3 linked regions of the Halorhodospira halophila genome follow. The protein of the gene in region 1 interacts with the protein of each later gene in a pairwise test. Links are inferred from orthologs where the notes say so. Each region holds a gene or a part of one and is shown on either strand. Other genes may lie near its edges.

Region 1 (3,037 bases):
GCGCTTGTGCTGTTTCCGCGCCCGGGTGATCGAACTCGAGCAGGCGGCGGATTCGGCACGCGCCGCAGCCATCGCCGACGAAGGCGCCGGCGAGCAGACCCAGGAGCGGATCCTCGCCGCCCACGACGCCCTGCGCGACCTCAAACAGGTGGCAGAGCGTGGTCTGCGCTGCTGCGAAGCGCTCGGCGCCTGCCAGCGCAGTTGACACGCTGGCCGAGGGCCGCTATTTTCCGTCCTACTACAACCGCGCGTCGCGCGCCGGCTCTTTTGGCAGCGCAGCGCCCAATCCCGCATTCGGCCCCCTTGTCGGGATCCTCGGTTCCAATCAGCGAGCGGTTTCCAATTTTCCGAGCCCCGCGCAGCGGCTCCGCCCATATCGACGCAATCGAACCTGGAGGTCTTCTACCGTGAGCGACGCAATCGTGCACGCCACCGACCAGAATTTCGAGCAGGAAGTGCTTCAAGCCAGCGTGCCGGTGCTGGTGGATTACTGGGCCGAGTGGTGTGGCCCGTGCAAGATGATCGGCCCCATTCTCGAAGAGATCGCTGCCGATTACGGCGACCGCCTCAAGGTGGTCAAGCTGAACATCGACGAGAACCCGGAAACGCCGCCGAAGTACGGCATCCGCGGGATCCCCACGCTGATGCTGTTCAAGGGCGGGAACGTCGAGGCCACCAAGGTCGGCGCGCTGTCCAAGTCCCAGCTGACCGCGTTCATCGACAGCAACCTGTAGCGAAACCGCCGCGGCGCCGCCCCCGGATGCAGTCCCGCGCTACCGCGCCCCTGCGGACCTCCGGCGGGACGGCGCCCCCGTGACCCTCCCCACGCCGAAGCGAACCATGAATCTCACCGAGCTCAAGAGAAAGCCAGCCACCGAACTCCTGGAGATCGCCCAGTCCATGGGCATTGAGGGCACTGCCCGCTCCCGGAAGCAGGACATCATCTTTGCCATCCTCAAGGCCCACGCCAAGAACGGCGACTCCATCTACGGCGACGGCGTCCTCGAGATCCTCCAGGACGGCTTCGGCTTCCTGCGCTCCGCCGATGCCTCGTACATGGCCGGGCCCGACGATATCTACGTCTCGCCCAGCCAGATCCGGCGCTTTGCGCTGCGTACCGGGGACACCATCACCGGCAAGATCCGCCCGCCCAAGGATGGCGAGCGCTACTTCGCGCTGCTCAAGGTTGACCAGATCAACTTCGAGCCGCCGGAGGCGGCCAAGAACAAGGTCCTCTTCGAGAACCTGACGCCGCTCTTTACCCGCGACCGCATGCGCATGGAGCGGGGCAACGGCTCCACCGAGGACCTCACCGCCCGCGTCATCGATCTGGTCGCCCCCATCGGCAAGGGCCAGCGTGGCCTGATCGTCTCGCCGCCGAAGGCCGGCAAGACGATGATGCTCCAGAACGTCGCCCAGAGCATCACCTACAACTACCCCGAGTGCTACCTCATCGTCCTGCTCATCGACGAGCGGCCCGAGGAGGTCACCGAGTTCGCCCGCTCGGTGCTCAGCGCCGAGACCGTCTCCTCCACCTTCGACGAGCCGGCCTCGCGCCACGTCCAGGTCGCCGAGATGGTCATCGAGAAGGCCAAGCGCCTGGTCGAGCATAAGAAGGACGTGGTCATCCTGCTCGACTCCGTCACCCGCCTGGCGCGCGCCTATAATACGGTAGTGCCGTCCTCCGGCAAGGTGCTAACCGGCGGTGTCGACGCCAACGCCCTGCACCGGCCCAAGCGCTTCTTCGGCGCGGCGCGCAATGTCGAGGAGGGCGGCAGCCTGACCATCCTCGCCACCGCGCTGGTGGAGACCGGCTCGCGCATGGACGAGGTGATCTACGAGGAGTTCAAGGGCACCGGCAACATGGAGCTGCACATGGACCGGAAGATCGCCGAGAAGCGCATCTACCCGGCCATCCACCTCAACCGCTCCGGGACCCGCCGCGAGGAACTGCTGATGACGCCGGAGGAGCTGCAGAAGACCTGGATCCTGCGCAAGCTCTTGAACAACATGGACGAAGTCGCCGCCATCGAGTTCCTCCTCGACAAGCTCAAGGACACCAAGACCAACACCGAGTTCTTCGAGGCCATGAAGCGCACATGACCCTGCCGCGCCGCCGCGTCCGTGCCCCGCTGATCGCCGCCGTGGTGATGGCGGTGGCCGGCCCGGCGTCGGCGCACGGCTACCAGGGTGAGCGCGGATACGACGTGGATCTGCGCATCAGCGGTGCCCACGCCCAGACCGACCTCGACTACGGCAATCGCACCGTCGAGCACCGCACCAGCCGCGTCGGCTTCCAGCTCTTCGAGGTCGGCAACCCGCAGATCCAGCCCGGCCTGTTCGGCGGCTGGATGCGCTCCCGGGTGGACGACCCCGGCCCCGCCCCCGACAGCCAGGTGGCCGACACCACCCGGCTCAGCGGTTACTACATCGGCGCCGGCGTGCGCTCGCACCTGTTCCACCGCGAGCCGGTGAGCCTGCTCGGCGAGGTCCGCTACACCTGGCACGACGTCGACGGCAGCAGCAACGGCCGCGAGGTCGAGCGCGAGTGGACCGAGCTGCAGGCGCGGCTCGGGCCGGTGGTGCGCGTCGGCCCGGTGCGCTGGAGCGTGGGCGGCTACCTCAGTGCCATCGATGGCGATCAGTACGTGAATGGTGTACGCGAGGGCTTCGAGCAGGACCGGCTCACCGGCGCCTACACCCAGCTCGATCTGATGGTCGATCGCACCGGCTACGTCGGCCTGCACGCGGACACCGGCGGCAGCGCCGGCGTGCACATGGTCTTCGGCCGCATCTTCTAGCCCGGATACCCGGCGCGCAGCAGGGGTGATTGGGCTATAGTAGGGGCTGGTGGAGACCATCCACGAAGCGGCTTTCACCCCGGAGGATCCATGCCCCTGAACCGTTTCCCCGCCCTGCTGGCGGCCAGCGCCTTGGCCGCGACCCTGATCGGTTGCGGCACCACCCCCGACGAGCCGCCCGAGACCGAGCCCGAGGCCGAGGAGCGCCTGGGGCTGCCCGGCTGGTACGTGCAGCG
Region 2 (2,830 bases), 300 kb from region 1 along the record:
GGGACCTTCTCGGTCACATCCGCCGACTGCTCCTGGAAGTTGCTGAATACGGACATCAGCACGACGGCGATGATGACCCAAAGGATCAGATTCTTGGCCATGTCGCTCACGGCGTCACCTCAATCTGCCTGAATGCGGCACCTGATAGGCACCTTACTATACCGTCGGACCGCGAGCCAGAAGGTAGACCTCCCGACTGCCCGACCTGGAGGCGTCCGGTTTGCGAGAGAGGACGCGGGAGAAGCGCCGTGTCAGCTCGCCGCGGAACGTGTCGAACCCCTCGCCGTGGAAGACCTTGACGAGGAAGTCACCATCCTTATGCAAGAATTGACCGGCAAAGTCGGCGGCGAGTTCCGCCAGCCCCATCGCCGCCGGCTGATCCACCGCGCTGTGCCCGGTCAGATTCGGCGCCATGTCGGAGAGCACCACATCCACCGGGCGCCCGCCCAGCGCGGTCTCCACGGCGCGCAGCCCGTCGTCGGTGGAAAAGTCGGCGTGGACGAACGTAACCCCGGGCAGGGGTTCCATCTCCAGCAGGTCGATGGCGACGACCAACCCCGACGCGCCCACCTTCGGCGCCGCCAGCTGCGACCACCCACCGGGTGCGGCGCCCAGGTCAACAACCACCTGACCGGGGCGCAGGAGCCCGTCGCGCTGGTCGATCGCCTCGAGCTTAAGTGCTGCCCGCGAGCGCCACCCCTCAGCACGGGCACGGCGGACGAACGGATCGCTTTCGTGCCGGCTCCGCCGGGCCCGGGAGTTGCAGCCGCTGCGCCGCCGCCTACAGGCCGCCATGCCCGCCCCCTTCCGCCACGCGGCGGCGCGCCACGGCACGTGCGCGCAGCACGACCCAGCCGGCACCCAGGCTGGCGACCACCAGCACGCCGAGCGCCTCCTGCCAGGCGGCGAGATCGAGACCCAGCGTCAGGAAGTACGCCGAGATGATCACCAGCACCACCACACCCAGCTCGATCTTGACCTCGCGCAGCGGCCCGCCGCTTGCCCGGACCACGCCACGGCGTGATAGCCTTCTTGCTTTATCGTCACCAGGCACCAAACACCTCCATGCATCTAGATCCGGATCAACTCAAGCAACTCCGCCGGCTCGGCCACGCCCTCAAGCCCGTCGTCCTGACCGGGGCCGCCGGCCTCAGCGAGGGGGTCCTGGAGGAGATTGAGCGTGCCCTGGACGACCACGAGCTGATCAAGGTGAAGCTCGCCGGCGCCAGCAAGGAGGAGCGCCAGGCCATGACCGAGGAGATTGCCGAACAGACCGGGGCGATCGTGGTCCAGACCATCGGGCGGATCGTCCTGCTCTATCGAGAGAACCCGGAGAAGAGCCAAGTCCTGATCTGAGCTCCCGCGCGGCAGACGCTCAGCGTCCCTGTTCCGCGGTGTCGACGGCATCACCGTCACCTGCCGCCAGCCGCGGTTCGATCCCGCCGAGTACCAGGACCAGCGCAATGGCACTGGCCACGAAGTAGAGGCTTTCGGCGGCACGCAGGGCCGAGAGGTACCCGACTTCACCGGCCTGCTCAGTTAAAACCGCCATCGGTGGCCGCACCCAGAACTCTCCCACCGCCAGCACGACCGCCAACAGCACCAGCAGCCACAGCCGCCAGTGGGCCGCCAGCGGACGGATCCGGTGGCGCAACTGTGTCGGTATCAGCAGCGCGGCACACACCAGGGCGATCCAAGCCACCAGGCCGGTGATCTCGCCGACCAACGCCGCCGCCTGGGCGGTGTCCTCCAGCGTGCGAAACAGCAATGGCGAGACGATGTAGCCGACGCTCCACAGCGCGCCGGCCAGCATCGTCAGCGCCACCCGCTCGGCCGCGCGGATCAGCACCGCACCTCCACCGCCGGGCCGCTGCGGGCAAGCTGCCCGCACCTACTCATAGCGGACCTCGACGATCTCATAGGTCCGCTCACCGCCCGGGGCCTGCACCACGGCCTCGTCACCCTCCTCCTTGCCGATCAGCGCGCGGGCGATGGGCGAGTTGACCGAGATGAGGTGCTGCTTGATGTCCGCCTCGTCCTCGCCAACGATCTGATAGCTGACCGTCTCCTCGGTGTCGGTGTCCTCGAGCGCCACGGTCGCCCCGAAGACGATCTTCGGGGCCGCCTGCACCGTCGCCGGGTCAATGATCTGGGCGTTGGACAGTTTGCCCTCGATCTCCTGGATACGGCCCTCAATAAAACTCTGCTGCTCGCGCGCGGCGTGATACTCGGCGTTCTCTTTTAGGTCGCCGTGTTCCCTCGCCTCGGCAATCGCCTGGATGACCCGCGGGCGATCCTCGTGCTTGAGCCGCTGAAGCTCCTCACGCAGCTTCTCTGCGCCACGAACCGTCAACGGTATCTTGCTCATCCCGTCATCTCCCTGTGCAGGGCGTGAAGGGGGCGGGCCTCCCAGTCCTTCATGTGATCCAGTGCCAGGCACGTGGCCCGGGCACCCGCGATGGTCGTCGTGTAGCAGACCTTGCGCTGCAGCGCCTCGCGGCGGATCGAGTAGGAGTCGGCAATGGCCTGCCGCCCCTCGGTGGTATTCACGATCAGATCGATCTCGTCGTTCTTGATGGCGTCCACGACATGCGGCCGACCCTCGATGACCTTGTTGATCCGGCGCACCTCCAGGCCCGCCTCCTCGAGGGCGGCCGCGGTGCCATGGGTGGCGATCAAGCGAAAGCCGCGCCGAACCAGGTCCCGCGCCACCTCGACCGCTGCCTCCTTGTCCACCTCACGCACACTGACAAAGGCACAGCCGCCCCGCGGCAGGGTCACCCCCGCAGCCAGCTGAGCCTTCGCGTAGGCCTCCCCGAAACAGGCGCCA
Region 3 (2,900 bases), on another replicon or contig:
CGCACCCCGCGGGCGGCACAGTGCAACCACGGCCGGCCCACCTACACCGTGCTCGACGACGAGGCGCTGGCGCGGCTGTTCATGCGGGGGCGGTGATGGCGGCGCCGGTGGTCTTCATCATGGGGCCTACCGCCGTCGGCAAGAGCGAGCTGGCCCTCTCCCTGGCCGAGCGGCTGGGCGGGGAGATCGTCAGTGTCGATTCGGCGCAGATCTATCGAGGGTTGGATATCGGGACCGCCAAGCCCTCCCGCGCGGTGCGCGCGCGCTGCCCGCACCATCTGATCGACATCCGCGACCCGGTCGAGCGCTACTCGGCGGCGGAGTTCGCCCGCGACGCCCAGGCGGCCATCGCCGCCATCCGCGGCCGCGGGCGGTTGCCGGTGCTTGTCGGTGGGACCGGTCTCTATTTCCAGGCGCTTCAGCACGGGCTCTCACCCATGCCGCCGGCGGATACCCGGATCCGCGCCGAGTTGGCGGCGGAGGAGGCGGCCCACGGCGTGCAGGCGCTGCATCGGCGGTTGTGGGCCCTGGATCCGGAGAGTGCCGCACGGCTGCACCCCAACGACAGCCAGCGCATCCAGCGGGCGCTGGAGGTCTACCGGCTCACCGGCCGACCGCTGAGCGAGGTCCAGCGCGAGCCGGGGCTGCCGGGGCTGGACGAGGCGCCGCTGAAGGTCATCCTCGAGCCGCCGGAGCGTGCCTGGCTGCACCGGCGCATCGAGGCCCGTTTCCGGGCCATGCTCGCCGCCGGGCTGGTGGGCGAGGTGGTGGCGCTGCACCGCCGCGGCGATCTGGGCGAGGAACTCCCGGCGATTCGTGCGGTCGGATACAGGCAAGTCTGGCATTACCTGGAAGGCGCCTGCGACCACCCCACGATGATCCGCCGGGGGCTGCGCGCCACGCGTCAGTACGCCAAGCGCCAGATCACCTGGTTGCGCGGGCAGGACGACGGAGTCCGGTTCACGGCGGGCGACGGGCTGGAGGCGCGGGTTCACAGCTATGTCACCGGGGCCCTCGGGGGCGTGTGATACACTTTTCCCATGAGCAAGTGGCGCCCCTGCGGCGGGGTTCGCGGGTCATAACAACAACAATCATTGGGGGCGAATCGTCATGGCGAAGGGGCAGTCATTGCAGGAACCCTTTCTGAATACCCTGCGCAAGGAAAAGGTTCCGGTCTCGATCTACCTGGTCAATGGGATCAAGCTGCAGGGGCAGATCGAGTCCTTCGATCAGTTCGTGGTGCTGTTGCGCAACAACGTCAACCAGATGGTGTACAAGCACGCCATCTCGACCATCGTCCCGGCACGGCGCGTGCGCCTGCCGCAGCAGGGCGAAGAGGCATCCGCCGAGGCGGTCGTCGGCGAGGAGGCAAGCGATAACTAATCAGCGCAAGGGTAGCGGTCCGGCGGATCTGTTCGCCCGGCCTTCTGGGGGCGAACGGGCCGTGGTGCTGCACGTCCGGCTTCCAGGGGACGCCCTGGACGCCGCGGAGGAGTTCGAGGCGCTGGGTGACTCCGCCGGCGCCGAGGTGGTGGGCCGCTTTCGCCACCGACGCGACACCCCGGATCCGCGGACCTTCATCGGCCGCGGCAAGGTCGCCGAGCTGGCCGAGCGGGTGCGCGAACTGGACGCCGGGCTGGTGCTGGTTGACCAGCCGCTGTCGGCGGCTCAGGAGCGCAACCTGGAGACCGACCTGGGCTGCCGTGTGCTCGATCGCACCGGGCTGATCCTGGATATCTTCGCGCAGCGGGCGCGAACCTTCGAGGGCCGGCTCCAGGTGGAGCTGGCGCAGCTCAAGCACGTCGCCAGTCGCCTGGTCCGCGGCTGGTCCCACCTGGAGCGGCAGAAAGGCGGGATCGGCCTGCGTGGCCCGGGCGAGAAGCAGCTGGAGATGGACCGCCGGTTCATCGGCGGGCGCATCCAGCAGATCGAACGGCGCCTGGCCAAGGTGCGCCGAACCCGTGAGCAGGGCCGCAAGGCCCGGCGCAAGCGCGAGCTGCCCGTGGTCTCGCTGGTCGGCTATACCAACGCCGGCAAGTCCACCCTGTTCAATCACGTTACCGGCTCACAGCGCCTGGCCGAGGATCGGCTGTTCGCGACACTCGATCCCTCGTGGCGCCGCGTGGAGCTGGCCCGTGGCTCGGCGGCGGTGGTTTCGGATACGGTGGGCTTTATCAGCCGGCTGCCCCACGATCTGGTGGCGGCCTTCCGCTCGACCCTCGAGGAGGTCACCGACGCGGATCTGCTTCTTCACGTCATCGACGCCGGGGCCGAGGAGCGCGAGCACCAGATCGAGCAAGTGGAGGCGGTCCTCGCGGAACTCGGTGCCGATGCGGTGCCCACGCTGCGTGTCTACAACAAGGTGGATACCTGCGCCCTGGCGCCGGGCCGGATCGAGGACGACGAAGGCCTGGTGACCGGCGTACGGATCTCGGCGGCCACCGGTGAGGGGGTGGAAGCCCTGCTCGAGGCGGTGGCCGAGCGGCTCGGCCCGGAGCGCACCCGGCGCCGTGTCCATCTGCGGCCGGATCAGGGGCGCCTGCGTGCCCAGCTGTTCCGGCTCGGCTGTGTCATCGAGGAGCACTGCGCCGACGACGGCCAGCTCGCTCTGGAGGTGGAGCTCCCCGTGCATGAGCTGGAAAGGCTCCATGTCCGTGAGGGGCTGCCGCGCGGAGAGGTTGTCCCTACCTGACTTCGGTTGCGGTTGGCGGGGCAGCTCCCTAGAATCTGACCGTTCGACCGACCTGACGGCGGATCGTCTTAGTCACATACGGAGTCCCGAATGGCGTGGAATGAGCCCGGCGGCGGCAGCCGCGACCCCTGGGGCAGCGGCCCCAAAGGCGGCGGCAGTGGGGGGCCGCCCGATCTGGATGAGGTCTTCCGCAAGTTGCGTGAGCAGT

What was found.
Region 2: the proteins of rho (region 1) and yhbY interact in binary tests that used the Escherichia coli proteins (3 or more experiments, as listed by UniProt). The link is inferred for Halorhodospira halophila from one-to-one orthologs.
Region 3: the proteins of rho (region 1) and hfq interact in binary tests that used the Escherichia coli proteins (3 or more experiments, as listed by UniProt). The link is inferred for Halorhodospira halophila from one-to-one orthologs.

Annotation. Positions count from the first base shown.
Region 1 is NZ_NHSN01000025.1:345,827-348,863, reverse strand. What follows is about bases 89-2,971. They hold rho (transcription termination factor Rho), read left to right. Parts: upstream 89-840; coding sequence 841-2,103; downstream 2,104-2,971. Other genes in these bases: CCR79_RS10955 (LPP20 family lipoprotein), read left to right, coding at 2,892-2,971; CCR79_RS10960 (hypothetical protein), read left to right, coding at 2,100-2,801; trxA (thioredoxin TrxA), read left to right, coding at 408-734; CCR79_RS10975 (hypothetical protein), read left to right, coding at 89-205. Also shown: more of CCR79_RS10975, read left to right, coding at 1-88; more of CCR79_RS10955, read left to right, coding at 2,972-3,037. UniProt on the Escherichia coli protein: Facilitates transcription termination by a mechanism that involves Rho binding to the nascent RNA, activation of Rho's RNA-dependent ATPase activity, and release of the mRNA from the DNA template.
Region 2 is NZ_NHSN01000025.1:47,632-50,461, forward strand. Bases 35-2,710 are described here. They hold yhbY (ribosome assembly RNA-binding protein YhbY), read left to right. Parts: upstream 35-1,065; coding sequence 1,066-1,356; downstream 1,357-2,710. Other genes in these bases: ftsH (ATP-dependent zinc metalloprotease FtsH), read right to left, coding at 35-110; CCR79_RS09545 (RlmE family RNA methyltransferase), read right to left, coding at 157-795; CCR79_RS09550 (hypothetical protein), read right to left, coding at 782-1,054; CCR79_RS09560 (DUF4149 domain-containing protein), read right to left, coding at 1,376-1,849; greA (transcription elongation factor GreA), read right to left, coding at 1,892-2,368. Outside these bases: more of ftsH, read right to left, coding at 1-34; more of carB, read right to left, coding at 2,711-2,830.
Region 3 is NZ_NHSN01000011.1:37,232-40,131, reverse strand. Bases 1-2,746 are described here. They hold hfq (RNA chaperone Hfq), read left to right. Parts: upstream 1-1,110; coding sequence 1,111-1,383; downstream 1,384-2,746. Other genes in these bases: hflX (ribosome rescue GTPase HflX), read left to right, coding at 1,412-2,692; miaA (tRNA (adenosine(37)-N6)-dimethylallyltransferase MiaA), read left to right, coding at 96-1,028; mutL (DNA mismatch repair endonuclease MutL), read left to right, coding at 1-96. Outside these bases: FtsH protease activity modulator HflK, read left to right, coding at 2,783-2,900. UniProt on the Escherichia coli protein: RNA chaperone that binds small regulatory RNA (sRNAs) and mRNAs to facilitate mRNA translational regulation in response to envelope stress, environmental stress and changes in metabolite concentrations.